Regions from separate parts of the Ammoniphilus sp. CFH 90114 genome, predicted to be linked through region 2. Evidence: riboswitches for the same ligand, from Rfam matches in the RefSeq annotation. Region 2 holds a riboswitch; each other region holds the start of a gene.
What was found. A riboswitch is a leader RNA that binds a small molecule or an ion and turns the genes downstream of it on or off. The one in region 2 is predicted to bind cyclic di-GMP.
Positions count from the first base shown of each region.

Region 1 (5,591 bases), on a different contig from region 2:
GAAGTGGAATCGCTGTGGAAGGAGTACTTTCCTCGAAGCCCACTTCGCATTGGAATCGGGCGCAATTACCGTGACATTCAGTACTTGGCTAAGAGTGCAAGAGAAGCGCAGTATGCCGTGACCTTTTCCCGCTTGCTGCTGAAACCTAAAACTATCGTACATTATGACGATCTAGGACTTTATCATTTATTAATTCAGATGAAGGAATTAGGCGTTGATTTGAAGGAGTTTTACGAGGCCAACCTGGGGAACTTAATCTCTATGAAACGCCAAGGCGTCGATCTCATTATGACGTTAGAAACGTACCTTTTAAATAATCAAAGTATTCATACGACAGCATCCGAGCTGTATATCCATCGACACACTTTGAAATATCGCCTGAACCAGATCGAAAAGAAAACCGGACTCGATCTTGCCTCTGCAGATGATCGTATGAAATTGCAGCTCGCCATCATGGCTTATAAATTATTAAATACGGGAGAGTGAATTCGATTCACTCTCCCGTCATTTTATAGCTTGAATCTTCCTACCAACTGATTTAGACCATCGGCCATATTCGAAAGGGACGATGCCGAAGACGTAATTTCCTCCAAGGACGCTAGTTGTTCTTCCGTAGCTGCTGATACCGTTTGCGTTCCAGATGCCGTTTCTTCGATCACTCTCGAGATGGTCTCGATATTTTCCACCACATGCTGTGCCCCCGTCGTCATGTCCTGAATTGCACTCGATACTTGCTCAATCTGCTCTGTCACGTGAACAACAGCCTGTTGAATTTCGCTAAAGGAGTCTCCCGCATGATTTACCACTTGAATTCCCTGAGTAACCTCAGCGGTAACCTTCGACATGGATTCCACGGCCCGACTTGTTTCCTCTTGAATCTGCTGAATCAAATTCGAAATCTGTTGGGCAGAGGTACCTGATTGTTCCGCGAGCTTTCGCACTTCATCTGCTACTACTGCGAACCCTCGTCCATGTTCACCGGCACGAGCCGCTTCAATGGCAGCATTCAATGCCAAGAGATTCGTCTGGGCAGCAATGCCAGTGATCACCTCTAAGATCTGTCCGATCTCTTGAGAACGCTGACCCAATCCCTGTACAAGACCCGCTAATCCATTCACGTTTTGTTGAATCGAACTCATTTGACTTTCTGCCACCTGAATAGATTCAATCCCTACGTTAGCCTTATTTTTCGTGGAGGCAACCGACTCTGTAACTCCTTGCGTATTCACGGAGATTTGACTCAGACTAGCTGACATCTGATTAATAACAGAAGAGGTTTCCTCCATTCCTTTCACCTGGTCCTCTGCTCCCGCAGCGACTTGCTCTGTCGTAGAAGCAATATGCTCCGTGGCACGGTTCGTTTGCTCGGCACTTGCAATGAGCTCCCCGGAATAAGCATTCACCTGTTCAGATGAGGACGCTATCTGTTGAATTAAGTCTCGAAGATTGTCAACCATTTGATTAATGGCTAAAGAAACCTGCGCTACTTCATCCTTACTATGTACTGGCAGGGTTTCAACCTGAAGGTTTCCTTGGGCAACTTGATGAGCAGCCATGGTAACCTGTTGTAAAGGTCTGAGCTTACGATTCAAAATAAAGAGCGAACTCGTTACACTAGCAATGATGACAATAAACATCAATACCGTCGTCAATAGGAGAAGATTCATCTTCTGTTCTGCTTTTTTCGCCTCCTTATTGGCCCAGTCTTCAAGTTGCTGCTGGAAGTTGGTTATAGATTGAGCCATCAATAGCTTCGTATTTTTATAGTCGCTTCCATAAACCAACTCTCTAGCCTTAACAAAGGACTGCCCCCTCACCGCTTGGATCGCTTCCGCTTCAAGACGGGATAAGGCGTCTGCATGTTCCCCTGCCTCTTTAACCAGAGCTACCAGCTCCTCCGGGGCCTTCAACTCCAAAAGCCTTCCTGCCACACGCTCTCTCGTTCTTGTCTCGTTCGTCTCTGTGTAATAGTTATCTAAGTAAACTACCTCTGCGTACTGTACATAACTTCTGATTTCATTTGTAAGAAACTCTGATGCCACGAACAAGTCAAAACCTAATTGCTTAAATTCCATCGCGTTCTGATCCGCTTGCCTCTGTTGCTGAACCCCACTATGCAACAGATACAAACTTCCAAGTGTGACAACCGATAATACGACAATCACCATAATTTGAAGCTTCATCATCCTAGAAATGGTCATACCTGTCCTTCCTCTCTATATAGAAAATACAGACAAAAAAAACTGCTCGTAAATACTTAAAGAGCAGCTTCATCATCCTAGCTACTCGGCAGCCTGGCGATCATAGTCACAAAAAGGACCTTAGACCCATAGCTTTGCGTCTCTACCTTTCGATAGATTTGCCTTGATCGAGTTGAAGTTATATTCTATTTCTACCATTTCTCGGGATTCTTTACAATTTAAATTTACTTCACTAGTTCTTCCGTACTACGAAATTCCTGAACTGCTCCGTCTGGCCAACAGCGGCGTGGTCAATCATACGAACCACGTACACGATATAATCACATAGCGAGTTGCTTCGACGCCCATCAAAATACTTAGGCCGCCTATAATAAAAATAGACCACCTACTCACCATCACATCGACTCCTTGCTAGAATTCGGGCTCGAAATATGTATAAAAATTTTGTAGAAGATTGACGAAGAGCATTATCCAAAACTAGGTATGGTAGAGCAGGAGACCCGCTGATCATAACCTTAAGTCGGCCGATCATCATCCTCTAGTGCAAGCGAGGTGCGTCATGGAAAGAGCAGAATTGTTTTCCTAAATAATTTCATTCCTAAGGGATATGAAGAGCAATTAATGGAATTAGTTGAACCGTAAACGACCCAATTATGTTAAAATAAGGGCATTATTCCGTCGGAAAGGACCGGTACATGCCTTTGAAGAAATTGATTTGGATTTCTATCCCTATTGCCCTAATCGCCATTGTACTTTTTTCATACTCCTATTATTTTAGTCCAAGCCCTGTGCCCGAAGTACAAGAATCTGATCCGAATTCCCTTTTCGCAGGAGATAGCAGCAGTCTCGACTGGCTCAATGACCCAGAAATTAAAGCCGAGCCTGTGGAGGAGCTAGCGGAGGAGTCAACGGAGCAAGCCTCACCAACGCCTGAAGCGGAGTCGGCCGTTCCAACCGAGCAGCCCGCCCATTCGGATCCATCTGAGCCTAAGCCAACCGATGCCTCACCCACCCCTCCATCTTCTTCTCCGGTTGCCACTCAAACCGACATTCTAGAGAAGTACAAGGGGAAGTTTAAGGCACTAGAACGATCTTATCAAGGAAAATTAAAGGGGCTCATTGAACAAGCGAAGCAAGAATATATAGCCGTCAAAAACGGACAGTCCAATGAATCCAAAATCTCACTAGCTTCTAAATACTTATCAAAGGCCAAACAGTTAGAATCTACAGCGGACAGCCAATTTTATCAACTACTCGGACAAATGGAACAAGACCTCATAGCAGCTGGACACTCGACATCGCTTATAAAGCAAGCAGAAACCGAATACAAGGCTCGAAAGAAAAACCAGCGAGCTGCTTTGATGCAGAAGGTAACAGAGAGTATGTAGGAAAAAAGGGGCCTGAGCCAGCCCCCTTTTTGTATGAGAAGTAGGCGGAGAAATTCCGCCTATTTTTCAAAAGTCCGATTTTCGAGTGGATATAACGGAACCGATTCCGCTTATTCACCCAAAACCCGCCCAAAGTCAAGTATTCGGAGCCAATAAGGGAACTTTCTCCCCCTATTTCCGCACTTTTTCACTCGAATCTACTAATAGCGGAAAATACTCCGGTTATCCTCCAGCACCAGCACCAGCCGAGCTCTAGCTCCAGCCAGCGCCGCACCCTGCTATCCTTGCGCAATCGCCTCACGCACACGTCCTCTGGTCTGCTCCAACAACTCAACCGCCGCATCATAGCTCAATCCCGTTTGCTGCATAACGATGGCGATTCTAGCATCTCCACCAGACTGCTCCGAAAGCACCGAAGCTTCCTCATAAGACACTCCCGTCACTTCCATGATAATCCGTTTCACGCGCTCCCGCAGTTTATGATTCGTCGCCTGAACATTCACCATCCAGTTGCCATAGACTTTCCCTAACCGAATCATCGCTCCTGTCGTCAGCATATTCAAGACCATCTTCTGGGCCGTTCCGGCCTTGAGACGAGTAGAGCCAGTGACGACCTCGGGTCCGACCACCACATTGATCGCAACATCAGCTTCCCCCGTCAACACCGAAGTGGAGTTGCAGGATAGAGAAACGGTAACCGCCCCGATCTCATTGGCCGCCTGCAACGCACCTAGAACATAAGGAGTACGTCCGCTTGCCGCAATCCCTACCACCACATCGCCCGACTTCACGCCGTATTTCACGACATCTTCTTGCCCTAATTCCGGCAGATCTTCAGCACCCTCAATCGCTTCGACTAAAGCCTTACGCCCTCCTGCAATGACGCCCTGCACAAGAGAAGGCTCCGTACCGAACGTCGGCGGGCACTCCGAGGCATCCAAGACACCCAACCGGCCGCTGGTCCCTGCACCAAAGTAAAACAAACGACCGCCTTTTTCCATGGATTCAACAATCAGATCTACCGCTTTGCCAATTCGCTCCAGCTCTTTCTCTACCGCATATGCCACCGTTTGATCCTCACGGTTCATTAATTCAACGACTTCACGCGTCGATAAGGAATCTAGATTTTGCGTGGCTTCATTTCTCATTTCTGTCGTTAAACGATTTAGTTGATCAATCATGTTTCCCTCATCCTCTCCTTCCAGTCCTTACAAATGACAAGAAACGAAATGTCCTTCGTCGGTAATCTTCAATGTAGGTGATGTGGTTCGACAAATGTCCATGCAGGAGGGACAGCGCGGGTGAAACGTACATCCTGAAGGAGGATTAGATGGACTTGGCAGATCCCCTTCGAGTAAAATCCGCTCCCTCACCGCATCAGGGTTAGCCACGGGTACAGCAGACAACAGCGCCTTGGTATAGGGATGTTTTGGAGCTCGGTATAAGGCCCCTTTCTCTGCTACCTCCACCACTTTGCCAAGATACATCACAGCTACACGATCCGAAATATGTTTGACGACACTTAAATCATGCGAGATAAAAAGATAAGTGAGTTTAAAATCCCGCTGCAAATCCTGCATGAGGTTCAATACCTGGGCTTGAATGGAAACATCCAATGCCGAAACCGGTTCATCCGCCACAATCAGCTTCGGCCTTAAAATAAGGGCACGGGCGATCCCAATTCGCTGTCTTTGTCCCCCAGAGAACTCATGGGGGTAGCGATCAAGATGCTTGGTGGTCAGTCCCACGATCTCGATCATTTCCTCTACCTTCTTGCGTCTCTCCGTCGGAGTTCCTATACCGTGAACGATTAACGGATCCATTAGAATCTGGGCAATGGTCTTGCGAGGGTTCAGCGAAGCGAATGGATCCTGGAAGACGAACTGGACATCCCGACGCATCTGTCTCATTTCTTCTGGGGAAAGAGTCAGGATGTTCTTTCCTTGAAACCACACTTCCCCTTCCGTAGGCTCGATCAGACGGGTCAGGCATCGGCCCGTGG
Region 1 covers NZ_SDLI01000011.1:35,811-41,401, forward strand. Annotated here, with positions in the region: gene EIZ39_RS20635 (PucR family transcriptional regulator) at 1-486, shown strand, start outside; gene EIZ39_RS20640 (methyl-accepting chemotaxis protein) at 510-2,201, opposite strand; cyclic di-GMP riboswitch class I at 2,286-2,374, opposite strand; gene EIZ39_RS20645 (hypothetical protein) at 2,897-3,589, shown strand; gene murQ (N-acetylmuramic acid 6-phosphate etherase) at 3,868-4,770, opposite strand; gene EIZ39_RS20655 (ABC transporter ATP-binding protein) at 4,798-5,591, opposite strand, start outside.
Region 1: it holds a riboswitch for cyclic di-GMP, as region 2 does, so the genes downstream of both, EIZ39_RS20640 (methyl-accepting chemotaxis protein) here and EIZ39_RS27150 (globin-coupled sensor protein) in region 2, are expected to answer to the same signal.

Region 2 (5,591 bases):
GTTGAACTCAATGTCCCGGAATAATTTGTACCATATCTATTCGTTCCTGAACTTTCAATATCCCAATAAGAATGACTTAAGTAAGCTGTTCTTCCTGTACCAGGATTCGAAATTCCCAGAAAACCGCCGGTAGTAGCTCCAGATGTTCCAGTTACCTTGCCCGTTGAATAGAGGTACTTACTAGTAGTTCCACTGTAATAACCAATTAAACCACCAATTGCATTATCTATTCTATTAGACGTAGTACCTGATACATTTCCTGTTGCATAGCTGTTTTCTACTCCTCCTCCTATTCCAATTAAGCCACCAACCCAATTGTACCCGTGAACGTTTCCAGTAGCGAATGAATAACGGATAATTGAATTACCACCAGAATAGTTCTCGTTCCTCCCTACGAGTCCACCTGCTCCTTGGGAAGTGGAAGTCACACTAACAGCTGACATACTATGATCGATAATCCCCATGTTATGTCCGACAAGACCACCAACTTCTCCTATGCTATTATACGCGGCAGTTGACTTTACATAGCTTGTATCATCGAAGGGATCTACAGAACTATTAGTGATCGTTCCGTCATTTCCACCTGCAAGGCCACCAATGTTTGAATTGGCCTCTACCTTCTTTATTTTCACATTTACACGATCAATTGTACCTGAATTCCAGCCAACCAGAGCTCCATAGTATTGTCCACTTCCAGTTATACTGATGTTCTCCAGATTAAGATTTTTAACAATCCCATCCGGAGCAATATCGCCTAAAATTCCACCATACAAGCTAGAGTCATTGGTAATATAGGTCAAATTTCTGATTGTATGACCGGCTCCATCTAGAACACCCTGAAAATCTGAGCCAGGGTAATATCCAATGGGTATCCAGTTCGTTTCGTTACTAAGGTCAATATCTGCTCCAAGCTTATAGTAACCGGTAGGCTGTATATTCTTTAAATCTGTTACTGAATGAATAATATAGGGATCATCTTTCGTACCTGATCCCGCAGCAACAGCTGTAGCCTCAGGAAAGAACTGTACAAATAATGCGTATAGAATGGAAATTACAACTAACCGCCTAATGTAATTCATATTTTTTATCCCCATTCTGAAAAGATTCTATTAAATTAGGTTTTTCATTCGGTTCGATCACCCCACAGCTAAAATAGTATGATTATTATCTTTTAAATCTCCCAGATTGAGCATCCCTCCCCCGGTTCTGAGACAAATCCCCTTAAGACATGATTGGGTAGGGTGAAATGAATACCCCCCATCTTCTTAAATTAGAACAAGAGATTAGGGATTTTAGTGAGCGTTTCCCTAAAGTTTCTGACTCACAGTTTCCCGACGCCACTTCAAATAATGTAGGTACATTTACCCAATCCTCTACATTATATTACAATTTTCTTCATTCTGAATTGTTACTCAGTAAATTTAAGGAAAACTTAATGTTAACTTTCCAAAACAAAAAACCTGAGGGTTGAGAGTTAATCCCTACCCTCCGGCTCTTTTAAAAGAATGGGGTCTAACCCGTTCTTTCGCAGTTGTTGATCGTTCGCAGGCCTTGGCGGCGATTCTACCAATTAGGTCCCTGACCTGCTTTATAATCTTCGTCCGGTATTCTATAACGGATTCCATATTCAATTGAAACCATTGGGCAAGATGTTAAACATCTTGATTCTCACCCGAAAATCTATTACTTCCATTAGCCATACTGAACCACCGATAAAAAAGCATTGGAGAAAGTGTCAGTGTTTAAATGGATGTATTGAATGTTGGGCGCCATTGTAGCGATCTTCCACTCAAACTGAAGAGGATTCTTCTCTTTTTAATTCTTATCCTTACTCTGTTCCTTTAAGGCCTCCCGAAGAGATGAGTCAAAGATTTGAACTGAAATATTAGGCTTAGTTATCCGCTTATCCACGTATACGAATCGATGGCCTCCATAAGAACCTCTTAAGTCAATTGGGGTCAATCGCCCGAAACCCGAGGTAATACGGGGTCTGACCCCATTTTGCTCCACCGCCGGTAACATAAAAAGATAGAGGTGACGATAACCAAAGAGGTCAGACCCCACAAAAACCGTGGGAGTCATACCCCTTTGAGAGAGCCCTGCAAAAGTAACCCTTTTGAAAAAGACTTAGTGGGGTTAGTCAATTAAAACGAGTGAAATTATAAAAAAATGCAGTCAACCTCCCTAGGAGGCTGGCTGCATTTTGTCTATTAGCCTTATTATTCGTTTGACGTTTAGATGTTGTTTGTAACCAAAAAACGATTGAGTCGAGCTTTTCCATCCAAAGCGAGCATCCGGGTCAATAGCGGACATGACACCTTTATTTGCAAGTAACCGTTCATCTTCCACGATCTGCTTGGCTATACTTACTTTCTCGGAAATCGCTCCTTCGTGATCAGGGAGCAAGGTTTCAACCGTTTCACCCAATTCAGCTAAATAGTGAAGCCGAAACCGCGGTGGGAATGCCCAAACCTCTGGTACTATCCACCTAACACCTAATTGTTACAAATTTCAAAACTACTATATTCCTGTTTAGTATAGTGTTATACTGCAAACAGATAATGGAAACCAACTGTTTCATAATCCTAAAATACTACATAAAGGCAAACCTATTGAAAGGTGGGGACGCAAAGCCACAAGCCTAAGGGAGAAATTCTATGGCGGTTGGGTTGCCAAGAGGTTCGATAACGAATGCTAAGTTATTCCTTTTTGGAATAGCTTTTTATTTTTATTACCATTAAAACATACTAGGAGATCCGATCCAAATGAGCAAATGTCCTTTTTCGATGGCTTTTACGTTCCTCGGTATCGCGCGAAAGAAACCCAAAATGGATTCTTTGCTTGAACAAAGTAAACGGATTCATGGTAAGATGGTCATCGATGACAGAGAGATTAGTAGACAGTTAGACATCATCTCCTTATCTGAAGAAGACTTAAAATTAGTGAAGCTGATTCAACCCCTCATCATTCAGAAAATGGATGACATCGTTCAGCAGTTTTATGGAAATATCACGAAACAGTCCAATCTATTGGCTATTATCACACGGCATAGTACGGTAGAGAGATTACAAGGAACCCTAAAAACCCATATTCAAGAGTTATTCAATGGCGAGATTGACGAGGAATTTGTTAAGAAAAGAATTCGAATTGCCCATGCCCATGTCAAGGTTGGATTAGAGACCAAGTGGTACATGTGTGCTTTTCAGGATTTGTTTAGCTCGATCGTAGCCATCTTGGACAAGCATATTGAAAATCGCACGGATTTAATAGGTGCCATTATGGTGTGCAGCAAGCTGCTAAACTTTGAACAACAACTTGTATTAGAGGCTTACGAGCAGGAACATCAGCGAATCCGCCAGGTTCAAGAGGAAACGAAACAAAAAGTGAATACAGCTGTTCAACAGGCCGTCGAATCGTTGGCTGCAGTTTCGGAAGAAACGAGTGCCTCCGTACAAGAACTCTCCGCCCAGACAGATCATATTATGCATTTTGCAAAGAGAGGCAGCAATCTTGCCATCGCTTCCGAGGAGCGCTCCATCAAGGGGAAAGGATTAGTAGAGAATCAACAAGAGAGCATGGACTCCATCCGTGACAGGATGAATAAAATTCTGCAGGATTCTGAGGATTTACAGAATGTCTCAAAGAAGATTCAAGATATTGTCGGGATGATTACCTCTATTGCCGATCAAACGAACCTTCTTGCCCTGAATGCAGCCATTGAGGCGGCACGTGCAGGTGAGTATGGGAAAGGCTTCTCGGTCGTGGCGGGTGAAATTCGAAAGCTAGCCGATCAAACGAAGCAATCCATCTCCGGTGTTTCAGCCTTAGTAGCCCAAACGGATACCCAAGTCTCTCATGTCTCTCAGTCTGTTCAATCGATCCACAGCCTCATTGAAAGCGGGAATCAATATGTAAGCCAAACGGTGGAATGTTTTGATGAAATTCTAGAAGCTATGTGTCAAACGAAAGAACAAAATCAAGCCATTGAAAAGGAATTAGAGATGTTTGTGAAGACGCTCGCTGAAATTTCCGAAGCTTCATCCGAGATCGCCTATTCTACCGATTCATTAAATCAAACCACAAATGAATTGATGTAATAGGGAAAGCCTTTTGCTTCATGTAATAGTATGTGAAAAATTGAACATTTATAAGGTTAACACCTTATCTATAGTATAAATGGAGGTGTGGAAAACATGACAACCTTAGTGATGAAGCTAGATGCTTCCGATTATTCCCTAGAAGATGGACGAATGGATGAGAATGACGCCTTGGTCATCCGACAAAAGATCATTAATGAAATGAACGAAGGAACTCTAGAATTTGTACTTCTTGTAGAGAAAAACCCACGGATCGATAAATCAGCCCTTCTTGTTCTGGCTGGAGTTTGGAAGCTTCTATTTTTACAAGGCGGAAGGTTGCAAATCGTCGGGGTAGAACAAGAAACTCGTCAATTCATTGAGGAGATGGGCTTATCTCCCTTTCTATTAGAAACCTAGCTGTCTTTTTGGCAATTTTTAAGGAGGTCCTGATCTTTCATGAGGTTCCTAACATTAGAACAATCCATCAAAAGGTATAAGGAGATTGAGTTTGCTCTCAATGCGTCTACGATTCTAGCGATCACAGATGAGCGTGGCATGATAACGGACGTCAATGATGCCTTCTGCCGCATTTCTCAGTACTCCCGAGAAGAACTGGTTGGCCAAAGTCATCGTATCATCAATTCGGGGCATCATCCCCCTGTTTTTTTTCAGGCGTTATGGGAGACCATTCGGTCTGGTTCCCTTTGGGAAGGAGAGGTCAAAAACCGTGCAAAGGATGGCTCTTGTTACTGGGTGAAGACAACCATTGTCCCATTGCTCAATGAGGAGGGAAAACCTTACCAATACATCTCCATTCGAACGGACATTAGTGAACAGAAGAGAATGAAAGAACAATTGAGGGAGAGCGAGCAATCCCTATCCACTCTCATTGATGCTATACCAGACTTCGTATGCTTTAAAGATGGACGGGGAGCTTGGATTAAAGCGAATGAGTATGCCCAAACCCTCTATGAGTTGAAAGGTCTAGACTATCAAGGCAAAACTGATCTAGAGATTATGGGGCATGATCCTCTTAGGTCAGAACCAGCTTTACTCTGTATGGAATCTGATGAGGAGACCTGGAACCGAAGGGAGACTGTTCGGTCTGAGGAAGTCATCCCCCTGTCAACAGGGGAGAACCTGATCTTCGATGTGATTAAGGTGCCTGTTTTCCGTTCTAATGGAGATCGAAAAGGCCTCGTGGTTGTAGGAAGGGACATTACGGAAAGGAAAAAAGTCGAAAGGTTAAATGAGTATCTTGCCTATTCTGACCCCTTAACCCATGTACCCAACCGGAGGTTCTTTGAAGAGACACTTGATGAAATGCTGCAGGTTGCAGCGGATACCAACGAAGAATTCGCTGTCCTTTACCTTGACTTGGATCGGTTTAAATATGTGAACGACACGCTCGGTCATGCCATAGGCGATAAGCTTCTTCAATCTTTTTGTCATATCATTCTGCAATGCAAAAGAGAGGGAGACTTTATGGCCCGGATGGGCGGAGACGAATTC
Region 2 covers NZ_SDLI01000020.1:36,407-41,997, reverse strand. Annotated here, with positions in the region: partial or broken gene EIZ39_RS24155 (GLUG motif-containing protein) at 1-1,079, opposite strand, end outside; partial or broken gene EIZ39_RS24145 (IS5/IS1182 family transposase) at 2,236-2,445, opposite strand; cyclic di-GMP riboswitch class I at 2,593-2,677, shown strand; gene EIZ39_RS27150 (globin-coupled sensor protein) at 2,766-4,097, shown strand; gene EIZ39_RS24135 (STAS domain-containing protein) at 4,194-4,496, shown strand; gene EIZ39_RS24130 (sensor domain-containing protein) at 4,536-5,591, shown strand, end outside.

Region 3 (5,591 bases), on a different contig from region 2:
CAACAACCGGGTAAACAAACCCAATCAGGACGATTGCCGTAACAATGTAAGCACTAAATTTAAATCTTTCCGCAACTGCTCCAGATACAATCGTGGCACAAGTCGCTGCAAACATTGCCTGGAAGATAAAGAACGCGATAAGTGGAATGGTTCCCTCCCACGTCATATTCTCTAACATAAAGCCACTCGTTCCAATCCATCCACCTGCCGAATCACCAAACATTAGACCAAATCCGAATAGAAAAAAGACAATAGGACCGATAGCAATGGTAGCCAAGTTCTTCATGACAATGTTCAACGCATTTTTGGCTTGGGTGAATCCAACTTCTACCATCGTAAAACCAACATGCATAAACATCACCAAAAATGCTGCAATTAATACCCAAGCTGTATCTAACAATACAATCTCACTCATCGTTGAGCCCTCCCTACATTTTTTATATTGCTTCTTCTCCTCTTTCACCTGTTCGGATGCGTATGGCATCTTCTAAACGGTATATAAAGATCTTTCCATCCCCAACCTCACCTGTGCGAGCATGTTCCTGGATGGACTGCGATACTTCTTCTAATTGATGATCGTAAATCACAAGCTCTAACTTCATCTTCGGATGAAGCGTAATTTCGTAGGTTTGGCCCCGATATATCCCCGTTTGCCCTTTTTGAGCTCCACAACCTTGTACCTCAGTAATGGTCATCCCACGAATACCAATCTGGGATAATTGGTCCTTTACTTGCTCTATTTTCTCGGTCCGAATGATGACTTCTAGCTTTAACATCCTCTCACTCCTTCTTGTTTAATATGAAAAGGTAAAAATCATCTTTATGGATATATCATAATGGATCGAGATGCTCTTGTGGGATGTCGTGTTAGATTCCCTTACACAAAAATCTTGCGCCTTCTGATTATCATGTAAGGACATTCTCTCCATATCATGAAACTAACTAAAAAAAGTCTGATTCCCACATAGCTTGTGGACAATCAGACTCTTCTTCTTGCTTAATTTACTAAATCAGATATCAAAATATATCGCTGTGGAGCATCCCCAATATACTGAAAAGGATAACAGGTCGTGACTGTCAATACCGGTCCTCCAGTGGGAACAATCACCGTTTTGTCATGAGCTTCTACAATTTTACTTTCTCTCACTTGGTAGGTAAAAGTCCCAGCAAGCGTCTTGACCACAAACTGATCTCCTTTCTTGATTTTACCCAACTGTCTAAACACGGTATCTCGATGTCCGGATAAGACCGCATTGTCAGCTTCTCCAGGAAGGACACTATGAGCATAGTGACCAATTCCTTTTTCTAGCATCTCTTCATCGGCTCCATGAAAAATGGGCAAGGTTTGATTTAATTTAGGTATCGTCAATGTCCCTATTGCTTCTCCGACAGAAGGTCTCTCTGGGTATAAGACCTCTAGCTCGTTTGGAGAACGATGAACCTTGGGTGGAACAGACTCTCTTTGTGGCTGAAAGGCTTGGTGTTCTACGATAGGCTCGGGATCAGGTGGTAATAAAGGAATCTCTTCCTCTACTACATCTTCTATTTTCGGGTCCTCATTAGGATCTATTGGCTCAACAGGCTCATCCTCCACTTTCCTCTCTTCCACCTTATCCTCTATCATTATTTCATCCTCTATTTTCTTCGCGTAAGCTTCTACTTCCACCTTACCAAAGTGAATACGGAAGACCGACCATGCTGTGCAAATCACTCCAATCAGGATAAATGTCAAGCCAATCATTCGAAACAACTTATACTTATACAAGACCCTTCTTCCTTTTAAGAATATAGAACCCAACCATTAGACTTAACACCCCGATAAGAAGAATCAAATACTGATGAGTTGCCGTATTAGGCAGTGTGCCACCTTGTTCTGTCGGCACATGAATCGTGAGTGCTTCCTCCGCGTCTATTGTATCCCCATCTTCTAGTTTCATTTGAGCTTTTACATGATATGTACCTACCGGCGCATCTTCAACTTCAAGAATAACTTCTTTTCCGCCCTCAACCGAATAAGCTTTACCACCGAGGGTAAACTGCCAGACTCCCCTCACCTCTTCTTCTAAATCCACAGCAGCTTGAATAGTCACTTTGCGAGTTGAGGATACATCGGCCTTAAATAGAGTAATCCTGTTTACCTTTACTTTTGGCTTTTCTTCAACTCCTTCGCTCGACTCTTCTTTTCCATCCTGGTCTTTTGTATTTTTAGTAGAACCATCGTTATTATTGGATTTTTCGTTGCCTTGATCTTCATCCGTTTCTTCCTTTGATCCTTCAACTACCGCTGTACACCCTGGACCCATTACAGAAAACGAATTCACATCAGTTGCCCCTTTTACCGAAGCTGTAATTAATTCTTGCTCCCAATTTCCTTTGATGCGAATCGTGTACTCCACTGCCTCATCTACTTTTACGGGCTGTTCAAATTTAATTCCTACCAATCCCGATATCGGATCAGGCTTATTCTGAAGTTCGAATGCGTGCGATGCATCTATTACTTCAATGTCGGGACAGAGTTCTAGCATCCAATGGCTGAGATCAGGGCCCTTTCCTTGTCCTGTTACTTGATATGTCCAAACCGATTCATTCTTATCTGGGTCAAATGTTGTATTTATAAATTCCACTTCAAATTGAACATCGTGCTGTTCATTGGCTAATACTGAAACAGAATAAATAGAAAAAACAAATAAAAATAATAACGAGAGTTTCCCTAACTTATTTAACATCTAACAGTCCTCCATTGTTTAGTATTTGTAAAACAATACACCATCCAACATTTATCAAGACGTGTCTATTTCTCTTCTCCACCTTCCTTTTTCCACCGAACGTTCTTTTACTGAATTCATTATAACTAAAAATTACACGCGTGTTTCTTCTAGTTTTGTCGACCTATGACTAGTTTTCTTATCTGGTTAATGACAAATTTCAACCATACAAAAAACAACTTTAAACCTATATAGAACATGTCTTCTCCTTCATTTTTCTCATCCTGCGCTTATAGAAGCATCCACTTATTACCGTATTCCTTGTCGATTTTCCAATTGTTTTGTACTATAATAACAGTAGAAATAGCCCTTAAGAAGCATGACGATATACCTAACGACAAAGGCAAACCTAATCGAAAGATAGGGACGCAAAGCCACGGGTCTAACGTTTCGAATGAAACCATGATAGCCGGGTTGCCGAATAGCTAATAAAGATTGGCTATTCCAACTTAAGTAGTGGAATAGTCTTTTTTATTCTTACAATAGTAGGTGAATGTATGAGAGATTTCCGTCCTCAGGAAACAACCCTAACACAAGTTCTGTTTCGTACCGGCATGATTATCTTTCTTTGCAGTTTAATTGCCTTCTTTTCCATTTACACCTTAACTAAGAAAGAATTTGAGCAACGGATTAATGAGGAACTACTCTCCATTACAGAGATTATTAAGCAATCCATCGAAAGCACCCATGAATCAACCAAAACACTAGAGCATCTAGTCGATCTGCGCCTTTTTACCATTTCTGAAGTTATTGCAGAGGAATTAAAAGGAAAGAGAATTGATGAAGTCACTCGCGAGGAATTAATTGAAATTAGCAAAAAGTGGGGCTTATCCAACATTTCTCTACTTGTACTAGAAGAAGATGGCGACATCCCAGTTGTACAGTCCACAGATCCCGATGAGATTGGCCTGAATGCTAAGGATTGGGGGTACTGGTATACAGCTATTCTTGAATTATTTGAAGGGAAATCCATCTCTGTCAATAGGGGCTTTTCTCAACCTCATTACTGGATAGGCCCTCTATCTCTTTCGGAAGTCAATGACCATCACTATAAGTACGCCTATTACTATGATGGACAGACTGATTTCATGATCAATCCTTACATTAAGGCAGAAGATATCTATCAGTTCATGGATAAAAGTGGTCCTACTCAACTTATTAACAAAATTAAAGAAAGCTACAATCATACTCGAGAGATCGCTGTCATAAATATACCTGCTTATCTTAAAGAAAAACCTGCCAGAATTATCGAACCTATTACGGATAAACCGGTTTTGTATGGAACGCACGAATACATAACGGAACAGGATGAACTCATATTTAGAAACTCGCTTGAGGCCCCTGTGTTTGAACGTTTTTCATTTAAAAGGGACGAGGAAGCTCTAGAGAAAATCTTTGTTTCTCTACCTGAAGATCGATTATTAACGATTGTGTTGGATTTGCAGAGCCAGCGTAAAGTACAATCCTATCTCATCTGGGTTTTCTCAGGGTTTTATTTACTCGCTACAATGGCTATTTTTATACTAGGCAGATTAGTAGCAAGAAGACCTGTCAAGAAGCTACAAGCCGAGCGGGAAAGATTAAAGGTAGCTGAAGAATTTAAAAGGACAGCAGAACTGCTGCCTAGTGCCATCTATAAATGTAAAAAGGATTCGAATGGAGTTTTTGTTTTTACGTACCTTGAAGGAACAGTGACTAGCATGCTTGGACTCGGTACACAGAATGTATTAGATAGACATATAGAAGACATCTTGCCTAAAAGATTAAGTCATAACTTTATTACAGCTTTAGACTTGGCCTACGTTGAAGGAAGCTCTGATTTTACATTCACCCTTGGCAATCGAACCTATCATAGCGTCCTAAAGGCTGTCGTTGATCCAGACGACTCCACTGCCGTCTTAGAAGTTGCAGGTTATTCAATAGATATTACAGAACAGGTTAAAGCAAATGAGCGAATTCATCACTTAGCTTATTATGACTCCCTTACCGCTCTACCCAATCGCGCCTGTTTTTTGGAAACCTTAGACCTTGCGATTAACGAAAACAGCGAGAAGTGTTTATCCCTGTTGTTTATTGATCTAGATGGATTCAAGCAAATTAATGATACTCTTGGTCATAACCTTGGGGATATCCTTCTGCAGCAGGTAAGTCGCCGCTTACGAAGCGGCCTTGACAAGAGTGCCTTTCTGGCTCGAATGGCAGGAGATGAGTTCACTCTCATTCTAGAAAATTATCAGAGACAAGAAACGGAGGAAAGCTGCAAACTCATCATTCATGCACTGAAAGAGCCATTTTTAATAGAAAATCATGAAATTTATATTACAACAAGCATTGGGGTAAGCTTGTTCCCCGACGATGGTGAAGACTCTCAAACTCTACTCAAAAATGCGGATATGGCCATGTATGCGTCTAAACAACAAGGGAAAAACGGCTATCATTTCTATCAAGCAGAGATGAATGAAAAAAACGTATGCAAAATGAAGATAAGACACGATCTACACCAAGCCTTAATCCAAGGAAAGGAACTATCCCTTGTTTATCAACCACAGCATTGTTTAGAGACTAATCAAATCATAGGCTTAGAAGCACTTTTGAGATGGCAACATCCTACGAAAGGGTTTATCTCACCGGCTGACTTTATCCCTGTCGCTGAAGAAAGCGGCCTCATCGAACCTCTCGGTGATTGGGTTTTATACGAGGGCTGCCGACAATTTCAACAATGGCTTCATGCAGGAATGTCTCCCCTTCGTTTGTCTATCAATCTTTCCGCTCGACAGTTTAAACAGCGAGATTTAGCTGAGAGAATTGAGAAGACGTTAGCCGAAA
Region 3 covers NZ_SDLI01000011.1:130,729-136,319, forward strand. Annotated here, with positions in the region: gene EIZ39_RS20985 (ammonium transporter) at 1-415, opposite strand, end outside; gene EIZ39_RS20990 (P-II family nitrogen regulator) at 438-776, opposite strand; gene EIZ39_RS27895 (class D sortase) at 998-1,765, opposite strand; gene EIZ39_RS21000 (LPXTG cell wall anchor domain-containing protein) at 1,758-2,726, opposite strand; cyclic di-GMP riboswitch class I at 3,098-3,187, shown strand; gene EIZ39_RS21005 (putative bifunctional diguanylate cyclase/phosphodiesterase) at 3,263-5,591, shown strand, end outside.
Region 3: it holds a riboswitch for cyclic di-GMP, as region 2 does, so the genes downstream of both, EIZ39_RS21005 (putative bifunctional diguanylate cyclase/phosphodiesterase) here and EIZ39_RS27150 (globin-coupled sensor protein) in region 2, are expected to answer to the same signal.